Regions from separate parts of the Arthrobacter sp. 01T428 genome, predicted to be linked through region 2. Evidence: predicted binding sites of a transcription regulator. Region 2 holds the regulator's gene; the other holds the start of a gene.

Region 1 (7,009 bases), on a different contig from region 2:
CCGCATCAGCCTCCGGCGAGAAACCTTCCCTGCCGTCTTCCGGCGTGAAGCCGCCCCGCCCGGCGGCAGCGAGTCCGGCAATGAAGGCGCCGGCCCCGATCTGATCCTCCAGGGCGGGCCGGAGGGAGCCGCCTGGCCACAGTTCACCGGCCGCGATCACCGCCACCACTAAATCCGGAGGGAGTTCGGCGGCCACCCACTCGGCGGTGGCGGCTGCGTTCCGCAGTGACACGGCCGCGATGAGCGGGACTTCCTGGGCGAGCTCATATGCGATCGAAGAGCCGTTGGGCGATGGCAGCACGACGCGGCTCAACGACCGCGCGTCCCGCAGGCTCGACGGCGAGAGGCTCAGTCCGCCTCCACCCCGCGGACCAGCCAGCTGGGCATCGTGGTGGGCGGCGAAATCCTCGGCCCCGGCGTCCTTCCACGCGTAGGGGAACACGATGGCACCGCGGTCGACGGCGACGCTGACGCATGTGGTGAAGGTGAGGACGTCAACCACGACGGCGAGGTCCGTTCCGGACGCAACCGCACGGGCGCCGTCGAGCCCCCATTCAAACCTCACGGTGAACGGAAGCTGCCGGTGCACCGTCCCTGGCGCGCTCATGACAGTTCGGCGTCCAGGTTGCGGCGGGCGGCATCCAGCCACAGGCTCCGCGCGCGTTCGCTGTGGAAGAGTGGATCCAAGGCGAGCAGATGGCGGACGACGGCGGCCCGGCCGGCAGCGAAGTCGGCATCGCTGACGTGGGCGTAGTCCTCGCGGACAGCAGCAAGGTAGCGGGCGTAAGCCGTTGGTTCCGCGCCGAGGATGGAGAGATCGGCGTCGCACAAGAGGGCGCCGAGTCGGTCTCCCGGTTCGGGGCTGTGGGTGGAGGTCAGCCTGACCAGCCGGGCAACTTCGTGGATCGTCGGTTCCGGGAGTCCCGCAAGAGCCAGGCGGTCCTCGGCCAGCCGGGCCGATTGCTCTTCGTCCTGCCCTGCGATTCCCTCGTAGACGGCGTCATGGAACCATGCGGCCAACGTCACTGAGCGCGCAGGCAGAGAGGGTTCGGTGAGGAGATCCAAGGCTTCCAGGACCGCCAGCAAATGCGTGCGGCTGTGGTATTTCCGATGGTCCTCGCCCCAGCGTTCGAGGAGCTCAAAACCCAGCTCCTCATGTCCTGGAAGAGCCGAATTCCAGCGCTCCAGCAAGGGTACGGTGAGCGCCTTGCTGCGTTGGCGGGCGGGGATCCGCAAGCCGCTCGCGATCAGTTTCCGCACAAGAATGCGCGCCTCCACGGGGATGGCGCCTGCGGACAGGAGGTCCTGGTAGCGGCGTTCCGGGACGTCGTAGTGGTCGCCGTCGAAGGCGCGCCCGGGAATCCCCGTGGCTTCGGCGAAGGCATGCAACTCCTCGAGCGAGGTGTCCGAGACGAGGTGGGAAAACACGGTCCCGTGCGCGGGCCACAGCGGCGGATCAACGTAGACGGCCATGGCCCGCGCCAGAGAACTAGGAGTTTTTCCGGGTGGCTACCGCAGAGAGAGCGGTCAAACCCTTTTCGAAGTCGCCGCCCACCATCTTGTCCATGTTCATGAACAAAGCGAAGATTTTGCCGAGGCCTTTGTTCTCGCCGGTCATGGTCCAGGTGACGCGGGTGCCGTCCCCTTCGGGTACGAACGTGAAACCCGTAGGATTGACTGCCTTCATCGGCTTGGTGAACTCGAGGCGGATGTCGATCCTGCCGGGCTCCTCCGAGCCGACGATTTCCATGGTTCCGGTGCCGGCCTTGTTGTTGCCGCTCCAGGCATACTTTGCTCCGACGCCGGATTCGTTGCCGGAATAGCTCCGGTTCAGCTTGGGGTCCACGGCTTCCCACGGAGACCACTTGGTCCACTCGTGGAAGTTGTTGACGAAGGGGAAGACGTCGGCGGGTGCGGCGGGGATCAGCGCATTGCGAGTGACTGTGAAGGGTGCCATGTGCATATCGTACGGCGCTTTGCCGGGATCGTGGGCGCGGGCCGAGTGCTGCGTTCCGGCACGCAGCGCGCGGCCCGGATCCACGATTTCGACGGCGGGTGCTCCCTTACATGCCCGGGACGTCGAGCGCTTCGTAGACGGTGATCGAGGCTTCGGGGGCCATGAGGAAATGCGGGTGGCCTTCGAGGAGCTTCAGCGCTCCGTCCATGTCTTCGGCTTGGAGGACGCTGTAACCGCCCACGCCGGTCTCTGCATCGGATACTCCAGAGTTCCCAACCACTTTGCCGCCACCGAGGGGTGTGCCAAGATCGGCAAGCCCAGCGCCAGCCTTCGCGGCCCAGTCCATCCACAGCTTCATGCCTTCGGCTGCTGCCTCAGGGGAGCTGCCAGCCATCATCGATTCCGCCGATTGTGGTGCATTGTAGAGAACTACGAACTTCTTCATTGCGTGTCCTTTTTCTCATGCGCGCCCGGGGGGGGTGTTCCACCCGGTCACACCTGATCCTAGGGCCAGGGAACGCAAACAGCGAGGGACTTTTCACCGTAAGCGGGGAAGGCTATGGACAGCAGTTTCGCCGTCGGCAAACATGGAGCAGGAGGGACGCTTCGCCAAAGTTGAGCATAGTAGACTCAACTTTGAGAATTAGTCATCTTTCCCGAGAGGAGCTCTTCCATGGACGTCAAATTCACCACCAAGAGCCAGGAGGCTCTTTCCGCGGCGGCCATGAACGCCTCCACCGCCGGAAATCCGCAGGTGGAGCCAGCCCACTTGCTCAAAGCCCTCATGGATCAACGCGAGGGCGTCGCGGTGGCGCTCTTGCGCGCCACTGGAGCGGACCCGGATGCCGTGAGCGTCCAGGCGAGTTCGGCCATCAAGGCCCTGCCGTCGTCGTCGGGCAGTTCAGTGCAGCAAGCGCAGCTTTCCCGCCCTTCGATGCAGGCCATCCAGGCCGCCCAGAACGAGGCCGAGAAACTCGGCGATTCCTTCGTGTCCACTGAGCACCTCCTCTTGGGGCTCTCTGCCGGTAGCGACGCCGTGGGGAAGCTATTGCGCGACGCCGGCGCCTCCCACGAAGCGCTCCTCGCCGCCTTGCCGGGTGTCCGCGGTGACCGGAAAGTCACCTCGCAAGACCCGGAAAACACCTTCCAGGCGCTTGAGAAATACGGCACGGACCTCACCGCCGTCGCGCGCTCCGGCAAGCTGGATCCCGTGATCGGGCGGGACAGCGAAATTCGCCGAGTGGTCCAGGTCCTGAGCCGCCGCACCAAGAACAACCCCGTGCTGATCGGCGAACCCGGCGTCGGCAAGACCGCCGTCGTCGAAGGCCTTGCCCAGCGCATGGTGGCAGGTGACGTCCCGGAAAGCCTGCGGGGCAAGACCCTCATCGTGCTGGACCTCGCATCCATGGTGGCCGGCGCGAAGTACCGCGGCGAATTCGAGGAACGGCTGAAGGCCGTGCTGGAGGAGATCAAGAACTCCAACGGGCAGATCGTTACGTTCATCGACGAAATCCACACTGTGGTGGGCGCCGGTGCCACCGGTGAAAGCGCCATGGACGCAGGGAACATGCTCAAGCCCATGCTGGCCCGCGGCGAGCTGCGGCTCATCGGCGCCACCACCCTGGACGAGTACCGCGAGAACGTTGAGAAGGACCCTGCCTTGGAACGCCGCTTCCAGCAGGTCTACGTAGGCGAACCAAGCGTGGAGGACACCATCGGCATCCTCCGCGGCCTCAAGGAACGCTACGAGGCCCACCACAAGGTAGCCATCGCGGACTCCGCCCTGGTAGCCGCCGCCACGCTCTCCAACCGCTACATCTCGGGCCGTCAATTGCCGGACAAGGCCATCGACCTCGTGGATGAGGCGGCGTCCCGGCTACGCATGGAAATCGACTCGGCTCCCGAGGAAATCGACCAGCTCCGCCGTGCCGTGGACCGTCTCACCATGGAGGAATTGGCACTTGAGCGCGAGACGGATGCGGCCTCCATCGAACGCCTCGCCGCGCTCCGCGCGGACAAAGCGGACAAGAAGGAAGCCTTGGGTGCGCTGAACGCCCGCTGGGAAGCCGAGAAGGCCGGGCTCAACCGCGTGGGCGACCTCAAGGCAAAGATCGACGAATTGCGGTCCGCCGCCGAAAAGTACCAGCGCGAGGGCGACCTTGAAGCTGCCTCGCGCATTCTCTACGGCGAACTGCCCGCGTTGGAGCGCGAGCTCAGCGCAGCAGCCGAGGAAGAATCCGCCCGGGAAGCGCGCGGTGAAGCGAAGCCCGCCCTGATGGTCGCGGACGAAGTCACGGCGGACGATATCGCGGAGGTTATTTCGGCCTGGACGGGCATCCCCGCCGGCCGCATGCTCCAGGGGGAATCCCAGAAGCTGCTGCACATGGAAGAGGAGATCGGAAAGCGGCTGATCGGCCAGTCCAAGGCCGTGGCCGCCGTCTCCGACGCCGTCCGCCGCGCCCGCGCGGGCATCAGCGACCCCAACCGCCCCACGGGTTCGTTCCTGTTCCTGGGCCCCACCGGCGTCGGTAAGACCGAGCTCGCCAAGGCACTCGCCGACTTCCTGTTCGACGACGAACGCGCCATGGTGCGGATCGACATGTCCGAATACGGCGAGAAGCACTCCGTGGCCCGGCTGGTCGGTGCCCCTCCCGGATACGTGGGCTACGAGGAAGGCGGCCAGCTCACCGAAGCGGTCCGCCGTCGCCCGTACTCCGTGATCTTGCTCGACGAGGTGGAGAAGGCCCACCCGGAAGTGTTCGACATCCTCCTTCAAGTGCTCGACGACGGCCGCCTCACCGACGGGCAGGGCCGCACCGTGGACTTCCGGAACACCATCCTGGTGTTGACCTCCAACTCGGGTAGCCAGTTCCTTGTAGATCCAACGCTGGACTCCACGGCGAAGCGGAATGCGGTCATGGCCGTGGTCAACGCCTCCTTCAAGCCGGAATTCCTCAACCGGCTCGACGAGATTGTGCTGTTCGATCCGCTCAGCGTCGACGAGCTCGCCAGGATCGTCGAATTGCACGTGGACGAGCTGACCAAGCGGCTGCACGACCGCCGGCTCACCCTTGAGGTCAGCGACGGCGCCCGTGCCTGGCTCGCGATGTCCGGTTACGATCCCGCCTACGGCGCCCGTCCGTTGCGAAGGCTGGTTCAACGCGAGATCGGTGACCGCCTGGCCAAGGAAATCCTTGCCGGACAGATCGCGGACGGCGACACGGTACTGGTGGACACCGCGGCCGACGTCGACGAACTCACCATCGAGGGTCTCGAGGCTTTGACGGGTCCCGACGGCGGTGCTCTGGCGGGTAGCGGCCTGACGGTGAGGCGGAAGGAATAGCTACTTCTGCAGCACGGATTCCTTGAGCGTGTTTCCCGAGTTCACCACGATGAAGCAGTCCACGCGGCGGTCGCCGTTGTCCCAGCTCGTGGCACTCGGGTACACGTTCTGCTGCAGGAGCGCGTACTTCGTGGATGCCTCGTTGAGCACCAGGTCACGGCAGATTTCGCGGCCTTTGTCACGCAAGGCAGTGGCGCCGGGGAAGGTGTCGTCAGCCTTGTACCGGAAGATGGCGCCCAGCTGGGCCGAATGGTCGGTAGTGCAGTCCACCACCTTGGACTTGATGGCGTTGGAGTCGAAATCGGCGAAGCAATCTCCCAGTTGGTAATCCTTTGCCTCCACATCCGCCGGGAGGGGACCGCGGCTGGTGGACGTGGCCGGCGCGGGGACGGGTGCGGCCGCCGGGCGGTTGGCCAAGGCCCCGACGAGGACCCAGATCACTACGCCGATCAGGATCAGCACGGCCAGCACGATGCCGCCAATGATGAGCCGATACCGCGTTATGGCGTCCAGGGCAGTCCGCAGGGACGAGCCTTTCTCGGAGGGAGCAGGGCCCTCGGGCCCGGTTTCGCCAGGCATGCCTGCATCGGGGTACGTGCCCGAAGTCCCGGAATACCAGGTCCCGGAACCAGGGTCTACCGGCGACTCATTGTCGCCCGTACCGTTGTTGCCCTGGATCATGTTGTCCTGGCCCATGTCTGAGTTCGCGCCTTTCATGCCTGCCGCCCCATATTAGGGCGACTCTACCCAAGTTTTTCATGCCAATGAATGGAGATACTGCCAGGTGGAACTGTGACGGCGCTTTCGCGAAGCAAGTGGCAAGCAGTTGCTCCGGAAAGCATGTAATCTAGACATACGACAAATTGACCAAACATTCCGGGGCCTCACCGATCGCCAAGGTGACCACCTCCGGTCCAAGTACAAAAGGGGGTCACGCCATGGGGCGCGGCCGTCAAAAGGCAAAAGCTACCAAGCAGGCTCGGGACATCAAGTACTACTCCCCGAACACTGACTATTCGGCCCTTCAGCGCGAGCTGACTGGGCCATCAAGTCGTGCGACGAGCCGATTCGCGGATGATCCGCCGGAGCCGGACTACTCGGCTTACGAGGACAAGTACGCACAGGACTTGGAAGACGATGACGACGAGGTAGACACCCGCCGTATCGGATAGCTGTAGCAACAATCAGGTGCCTTTCGGCATCGAGTTGCGTACCGCCGTCGTACACGAGGTCGTTTGGCATCCCCGGATGCCTCCCAAAACGATAGAGCCCGTAGGGCGCGCCATGATTGGCGTGCGCTACGGGCCTTTTTCGTGCCCTTTGGCCGGTCAGTCCTTCTCGTGGCACAGATCCAGCAGGGGGATCAGTGTTTCGAGGTCGTTGGCGCGCGCTGCGGCCAGGATCTTCCGGTGGGCGTCCGCCACGCGCTCAAGCTTGGCGTCGTCCAAGGGGTACGAGCGGCTGATGAGCCGTTGAACAGGGTTGTCCCAGACGGATTCGAGGGTTTTCAGCAAGAATCCGTTGGGCGCAGGCGCCGCCAAGCCCAAATGGAACGCCCGCGTGGCGGTGAACAGTTCCTCCGGGTCGGCGCTTGCCGCACCCTCGGCGATAAGCAGCTCCAGCCTCGCAAGCTGAAGGTTGGTGTATTTTGCCCCACACTGCCTGATGGCCATGATCTCGAGGGCCTTGCGTACTTCGTAGACTTCCTC
Region 2 (7,009 bases):
ACTCCGTAGACAAGCTCATCGCCGAAAACGACGAGAAGCTGCCGGAAGAGGTCAAGACCGAGGTCAAGGCCGACGTCGACGCCCTCAAGAAGGCCCTCGAAGGCACCGACGACGCAGCAGTGAAGACTGCTTTCGAGAAGCTGCAGCACTCGCAGTCGAAGCTGGGCGAAGCGATCTACTCGCAGGCCGGTTCCCCGGATGGCGCAAGCAGCGCCGCAGGTGCTGAAGGCGCCCACGCCGGCGCCAAGGCAGACGAGGACATCGTCGACGCCGAGATCATCGACGAAGACGAAAAGAAGTAAGCATGCCTCACCACGGCAACGACGCAGAGCACTCACCTTCCAACAACGAGGGCAACGAGCAGCACAAGCCGGTCATTCGGGACAACCGCAAGGTTGACCCGGAGACCGGGGCCGCCCGCCACACCCAAGGATCGGCAGCTGAATCCAACGCCGCTGCCGAGGGCGACGCCCTGTCCCAGGCTGAGGAAATCCTCAACGGCATGGAGGTTCCGGCTGAAGAGTCGGTAGCCCCCGGCGCCGCTGCGGAAGCAGAGGCCGCGGAACTCCGCAACGACCTCTTGCGCCTGCAGGCCGAGTACGTCAACTACCGCAAGCGCGTCGAACGCGACCGCGCCGTCGCAGGGGAAATGGCCGTCATCGGCGTCCTGAACGCCCTGCTGCCGGTGCTCGACGACGTCGACGCCGCCCGCCAGCACGGCGACCTCGTGGACGGCCCGTTCGCCGCGATCGCCGCCAAGCTGGAGAACGCGCTGAAGACGTACGGCCTGGAGCGCATCGCGGAAACCGGAGTCGAATTCGACCCCACGATCCACGAAGCACTCATCCAGCAGCCGGGCGAGGACATCGAAGTTGACACCGTCAGCCAAGTGCTGCGCTCCGGCTACCGCTCCGGCGGCCGAGTGCTGCGCGCGGCCCAAGTGATCGTGGCTGTGCCGGCCTAGACGGAGTTACCGCCTCACCGCGCCTTCGCGGATGAGGGGGCAGCACCGCGAAACGAGACAAGGGGCCCCGCCCCTTCGCCGGGTGGCCCAGGATCTGCGATCCTTGGCCATCCGGCTTCGGCAGCGGATATTGGCCTTCCCAACACTCGCAAGCTCGTGTCGGGGCCCTCGGCCAGATCCTTAGATGCCACTCCCGGGCCCCTTGCCTCGCTCCGCTCAGGCGGTCGTCTCACCTAAGGTGGGATAAGCGCAGCGCAGCTGGATAGGGGGCCGCGGCGTGGCGGGCACCGCGGAGCGGGCACGGCCCCTATCCAGCGGAGCGCAAACTGAACCAAAATCGAAAGGAAACGCCCTTGGCCAGCCAGGACTGGGTTGAGAAGGATTTTTACGCCATCCTTGGTGTCGCCAAGGACGCCTCTGACGCTGACATCAAGAAGGCGTACCGCAAGCTTGCGCGGAAGTACCATCCGGATACCAATTCCGGGGATGCTGCTGCGGAGAAGAAGTTCAAGGACATCTCGGAGGCCTATTCGGTGCTCTCGGATGCCGAGGAGCGCCAGCAGTACGATGCCATTCGCGCCATGGGCGGGGCACGCTTCGCGCCGGGCGCAGCTCGCGGCGGCCCGGCCAATGGCGGCTTCGAGGACTTGTTCGACGGCCTTTTCGGCGGCGGACGCCAGCCTGCCGGTGCCGGGGGCATCCCGCCCGAGTTCGCTGACCTCTTCGGCGGTGGCTTCGGCGGTGGACAGACCGGTTTCCAGCGGGCCCCGCAAAAGGGCAGCGACCGCACGGCGTCCACCTCGATTTCCTTTGCAGGCTCCATTCATGGCACCACGGTGAGCCTCCGCGAAAGCAACGGCAACGTCATCGACGTGAAGATTCCCGCGGGCATCAGGGACGGCCAGAAGGTCCGCCAGCGTGGCAAGGGCAACCCAGGCGCAGCCGGAAACGGGGACCTCATCATCACGGTGAACGTCAAGCCCCACGATTTCTTCAATCGCGACGGCGACAACATCCGGATCCATGTGCCGGTCACCTTCGCCGAGGCGGCCTTGGGTTCCAACATCCACGTGCCGACGCTCGACGGCGACACTGTCACCGTCCGCGTCCCGGCCGGCACGCCTTCCGGGCGGACGCTCCGGGTCAAAGGCCGAGGCGTCAAGACCTCGAAGGGCACCGGAGACCTGCTGGTGACGATCGACGTCTCCGTCCCGCAGAACCTCAACAAACAGGCCGAGGAAGCTGTCAAGGCGTTCGCCGCGGCCACGGCCGACGCCGATCCTCGCCACGACCTGGCCGCCAAGGCCCGCTTGTAGCGGCAGAAGACATGGGAGGGGACGTCGGCATGGGCATCGACATCAACCAGCCGATCTTCGTCATCTCCGTCGCGGCCGAACTGGCTGACATGCACCCGCAGACCCTGCGGCAGTACGACCGGCTCGGCATCGTGTCGCCGAGCCGTGCGCCGGGCAAGTCCCGGCGTTACTCCCAGCGCGACATCGACCGCTTGCGCGAGGTCCAGCGGCTCTCCCACGAGGGTGTGTCCCTTGAGGGCATCAAGCGCATTCTCGAGCTCGAAAACCAGGTGGCCGCGCTGCAATTCCGCGTGGCCGAGTTGAGCGAGGAACTGCAGCGGCGGCGGAGCCCCATGGAGGCCCGCGTTTTCGCGGCGGGAGCAGCCGGCGACGTCGTCAGCCTGGCCCGCGGGCAGCGCCCCCGGGCGCGGTCCCAGGCAGTTGTGGTGTGGAGACCGCGACCGGGGGAGTAGTCCTCTAGGGCCGCGAGAGGGACGCCAGCAGCACCGGTGCCTCCTGCCCGGCCCACGTGCCCCGAAGGGCAGCCGAATCTTCCGAACCCTGGATCCCCAGATCCAGGACGCGGTTCACCTGGACGGTGAGTTCACCAGCGTCGATGCTGGTAACGCCGCCTTCGGTGATCGGCGCTGCGGGACTCAGAGCGGGGACTTCGCTGCCGGGGGTTCCACTGCCCTTGACCTCGACGGAACTCGCCCTTGGCTCCAGCACGCCGTCCATGTCCACGAACTGTTCGGCTTCCCGCTGCCCAGTGAGGATGGCGGTGGCCAGGGCAGCGACGTAGACGGGATCGGTGCAGGCGTCGTAGACCCACCTCGTGCCCAACACGGAGTGTTCCATGGTGCCGAGCAGCGAGTGCTCCGCACCGGGCAATTCCGAACCCCGGTAGCTCAGGGGAACCTGATAGACCTTGCCGCCGTGGGAGACCAAGTGGGTTTCGAGGCCGACTTCGCCGTCCGGATCATCGAAGCGGTACGCACCGAGCAGCTCGGGCGGCGCGGAGCCGTCCTTGGTGAACCACGGCTGGACGGGCAAGTACTTTTCGATGAGCTCAAGTTTGCTAGGACTCAGGGTTGCTCGATGGATAATAGCCATGCGGTCCAGCCTAGTTGGCCAGCGCGGGGGCGGAGACAGACTGCGGGGTCCAGCGTAGGTGCGTGTTGCCGGCGTCGGATTCCGGCTCTTTCAAGAGGGACAGGCGGGGGCGCACCGCATCCGTGCGGGAGCTCGGCGGTTTCCGCCGGCCCGCCCGGAACTGAGGCACCCACTGCGCTCCGGGGCCCTGGTATTCCTGCTCGGCTGCGGCGTGGAGTGTCCACTGGGGGTCGAACAGGTGCGTCCGGCCAAGCGCCACGAGGTCTGCCCGTCCTGCAAGGAGGATGGAGTTGACGTCGTCGTAGCTGGAGATGGCCCCGACGGCGATGACGGCTGCTCCCGCCGGCGCGGCAACTTCCTGCCGGATGCGGTCGGCGAAAGGAGTCTGGTAGCTGCGGCCGAAAGCCGGTTGTTCTTCCTTGGCGACCTGGCCGGTGGAGACGTCGATCCCCGCGGCGCCGTGGGCCACGAATGCCCGCGCGATGTCGAGCGAGTCGTCCGAGGTGTTGCCGCCTTCGATCCAGTCCGTCGCGGAGATGCGTACCGTCACAGGCTTGCTGGCAGGCCAAGCCGCGCGGACGGCGTCGAACACTTCCAAGGGGAACCGCAGCCGGTTCTGCACGCTACCGCCGTATTCGTCCTTCCGGAGATTGGACACCGGCGAAAGGAAGGAGGAGAGCAGGTAGCCGTGCGCGGCGTGGAGCTCGAGGAGGTCGAAGCCTGCTTCATCGGCCCGACGGGCAGCTTCCACGAACTGGGCTTTGATGGCTTTCATGCCTGCAAGGTCGAGTTCCACGGGCGTCTGGTTGCCGGGACCGTACGGCAGGGCCGACGGGCCAACGGCCTGCCAGTTGCCGGATTCGAGCGGTTCGTCGATGCCTTCCCACATCAGCCGGGTGGAGCCCTTGCGTCCGGAGTGTCCGATTTGGGCCCCGATCTTGGCTGTCGAGCGAGCGTGGACGAAGTCCACGATTTCCTTCCAGCTCTCGCGCTGGCCGTCCGTGTACAGGCCGGTGCAGCCGGGGGTGATCCGCCCGCTCTCGGAAACACACACCATTTCGGTCATGACCAGTCCGGCACCGCCGAGTGCCTTGGAGCCGAGGTGGACTTTGTGGAAGTCGCCGGGGACGCCATCCACTGCGGAGTACATGTCCATGGGGGACACGACGATGCGGTTCTTGAGCTCGAGTCCGCCGATCCGGAACGGTTGGAACATGGCCGGGGCGGTCTCCGCCAGTCCTTGGGATTGGGCGAAGTTGCGGTCTACGGCGTCGGCGAATTCCGGGTCGCGCAAGCGCAGGTTCTCCTGGGTGATGCGGCGGCTCCGCGTGAGCAGGTTGAAAGCGAACTGCGTCGGGTCCTGCTCCTTGTATTGGGCGATCCGCTCGAACCATTCCAGCGAAGCCTGGGCTGCACGCTGGGTGGAGGCGACAACCGGACGCCGCTCGGTTTCATAGGCAGAGAGTGCAGATTCCACATCCGGGTGCTCGTGCAGGCAAGCGGCGAGTGCCAGAGAGTCCTCCATGGCGAGCTTCGTGCCCGAGCCGATGGAGAAGTGTGCGGTGTGCGCGGCATCGCCGAGGAGCACAACGTTGCCGTGGCGCCAGTTTTGATTGCGGACGGTGGTGAAGTTGATCCACTTGGAGTTGTTGGACAGGACCTCGTAGCCATCGAGTTCCTCGGCGAAGATGGAACGGATCTTGCTGATCGCCTTCTCGTCGGACACGCCTGGCGGGAAGACATCGGCTGCGGTCTCGTCGAAGCCGGCAGCCCGCCACACGTCCTCGTGCATTTCGACAATGAACGTGGATCCTTCGTCGGAGTACGGGTAGCCATGGATCTGCATGACTCCCCATTCGGTTTCCTTGACGAAGAACTTGAATGCCTCGAATACCTGGTCTGTGCCCAGCCACATGAACTTGTTGGGCCGCGGGTCCAGGCTTGGAGAGAAGGAGTCCGCATATTTGGCGCGGATCTGGGAGTTGATCCCATCTGCGGCGAGGACCAGGTCATGGCTGGCCTCAAGCTCTTCAACGGGCGGCGCGACGGTCTGGAAACGCAGGTCGACTCCGAGTTCGGCGCAGCGGCGCTGAAGCAGTTCCAGCAGTTCCTTTCGGCTCATGGCCGCAAAGCCCTGGCCGCCCACCGTCACCGTTTCGCCGCCGAAGTGGATGTCGATGTCGGACCAGCGGGCGAAGCGACGGCTCATGTACTCGGCCACGACGGGGTCGGCGTTGCCGATGCCGCCGAGCGTCTCATCGGAAAAGACGACGCCGAAACCGAAAGTGTCGCTGGCGGCGTTGCGTTCCCAAAGGGTGATGTCGTGTGACGGGTCGAGCTGCTTCATCAGGGCCGCGAAGTACAGGCCGCCGGGGCCGCCTCCTACGATTGCGATTTTCATGCTTTTGCTCCTTTTCAGGCCTGGCCGAGGCCTGCGCCGGCAAGTTGTTCGGGGTCGTTGTTGATGCGGTCGCGCAGCTTGAAATGCTGCAGTTTGCCGCTGGGGTTGCGGGGAAGCTCGTCGACGAACCGGATGTCCCGCGGGTACTTGTAGGGGGCGATCGTCCGTTTGACGAAGTCCTGGATTTCCTTGCGCTTCGCGTCATCGCCTGTGACACCTTCGCGCAGGACGATGAACGCGCAGACGACGCTGCCGCGTGCTTCGTCGGGGCGGCCGATGACGGCGTTCTCCACCACGTCGGGGTGCAGGTCGATGGCTGTCTCCACCTCTGGCGCGCCGATGTTGTAGCCGGAGGAAACGATCATGTTGTCCGAGCGGGCCTGGTAGGTGAAGTACCCGTCCTCGTCTTTCGTGAAGGTATCGCCGGTGACGTTCCAGCCGTTGACCACATAATTTGCTTGCCGGGGGTCGTCCAGGTAGCGGCATCCAGTGGGGCCGATGACCGCGAGCCGGCCAAGCTGCCCGGGTCCGAGTTCCAGACCCTCGTCATCGAGGATGGTTGCCCTGTACCCTGGCACTGCCCGTCCGGTGGTGCCGGGCCGGATGTCATCGCCCGCGGCGGAGATGAAGACGTGGAGCATTTCCGTGGCTCCGATGCCGTTGATGAGCCGGAGGCCTGTGGCCTCCCGAACTGCCTCCCACGTTTCCTTGGGTAGGTGTTCGCCGGCGGAAACCGCAATGCGCAGTCCGCTAAGCAGCTCGCCGCGCTTTTCCTTGAGGATGGCGCGGTACGCAGTGGGCGCGGTGAAAAGGATAGTGGCGCCGGCAGCGGCTGCACTCTCGGCAAGTTCAACCGGGGTAGCCCGTTCGGTCAACAACGACGATGCGCCGAAGCGCAGCGGGAAGACCACCAGCCCGCCGAGGCCGAAGGTGAAGGCGAGGGGCGGCGAACCGGCAAACACGTCGTCTGCGGTTGGCTGCAGGATGTGGCGGGCAAAAGTGTCGGCGTTCGCGAGGATGTCCCGGTGGAAATGCATTGTGATCTTGGGCGTGCCCGTGGTGCCCGACGTCGGGCCGAGCAGCGCGACGTCGTCGGCGGCCGTGGGCACGGCAGTGAATTCGCCGCTCTTGGCGGCGCAGCGGGACGTGAGGTCGCCGGCGTCGTCGGATCCGTAGGAGAGGACAACGGTGTCCTCGCCTGCGGCCGCGGCCAGTTCGTCCATGAATCGGTGGTCG

The links. Region 2 encodes HspR, which represses chaperone genes until heat shock. Its sites were predicted from a motif close to AAGTTGAGTCNNNNNGACTCAACTT; they were not measured.
Region 1: clpB (ATP-dependent chaperone ClpB) is a predicted target of HspR. The motif match lies at 2,570-2,594, and genes of this name have one in related genera.

The regions. Positions count from the first base shown of each region.
Region 1 is NZ_JBFTPW010000018.1:26,961-33,969, forward strand. Features, by position in the region: gene AC1DJB_RS17640 (2-phosphosulfolactate phosphatase) at 1-607, opposite strand, end outside; gene AC1DJB_RS17645 (DUF4031 domain-containing protein) at 604-1,473, opposite strand; gene AC1DJB_RS17650 (SRPBCC family protein) at 1,490-1,957, opposite strand; gene AC1DJB_RS17655 (YciI family protein) at 2,064-2,402, opposite strand; gene clpB (ATP-dependent chaperone ClpB) at 2,631-5,300, shown strand; gene AC1DJB_RS17665 (septum formation family protein) at 5,301-6,017, opposite strand; gene AC1DJB_RS17670 (DUF3073 domain-containing protein) at 6,239-6,472, shown strand; gene AC1DJB_RS17675 (GntR family transcriptional regulator) at 6,629-7,009, opposite strand, start outside.
Region 2 is NZ_JBFTPW010000026.1:23,110-30,118, reverse strand. Features, by position in the region: gene dnaK (molecular chaperone DnaK) at 1-302, shown strand, start outside; gene AC1DJB_RS20805 (nucleotide exchange factor GrpE) at 305-964, shown strand; gene AC1DJB_RS20800 (DnaJ C-terminal domain-containing protein) at 1,318-2,280, shown strand; gene AC1DJB_RS20795 (heat shock protein transcriptional repressor HspR) at 2,310-2,732, shown strand; gene AC1DJB_RS20790 (CG0192-related protein) at 2,737-3,372, opposite strand; gene AC1DJB_RS20785 (bifunctional salicylyl-CoA 5-hydroxylase/oxidoreductase) at 3,383-5,773, opposite strand; gene AC1DJB_RS20780 (AMP-binding protein) at 5,788-7,009, opposite strand, start outside.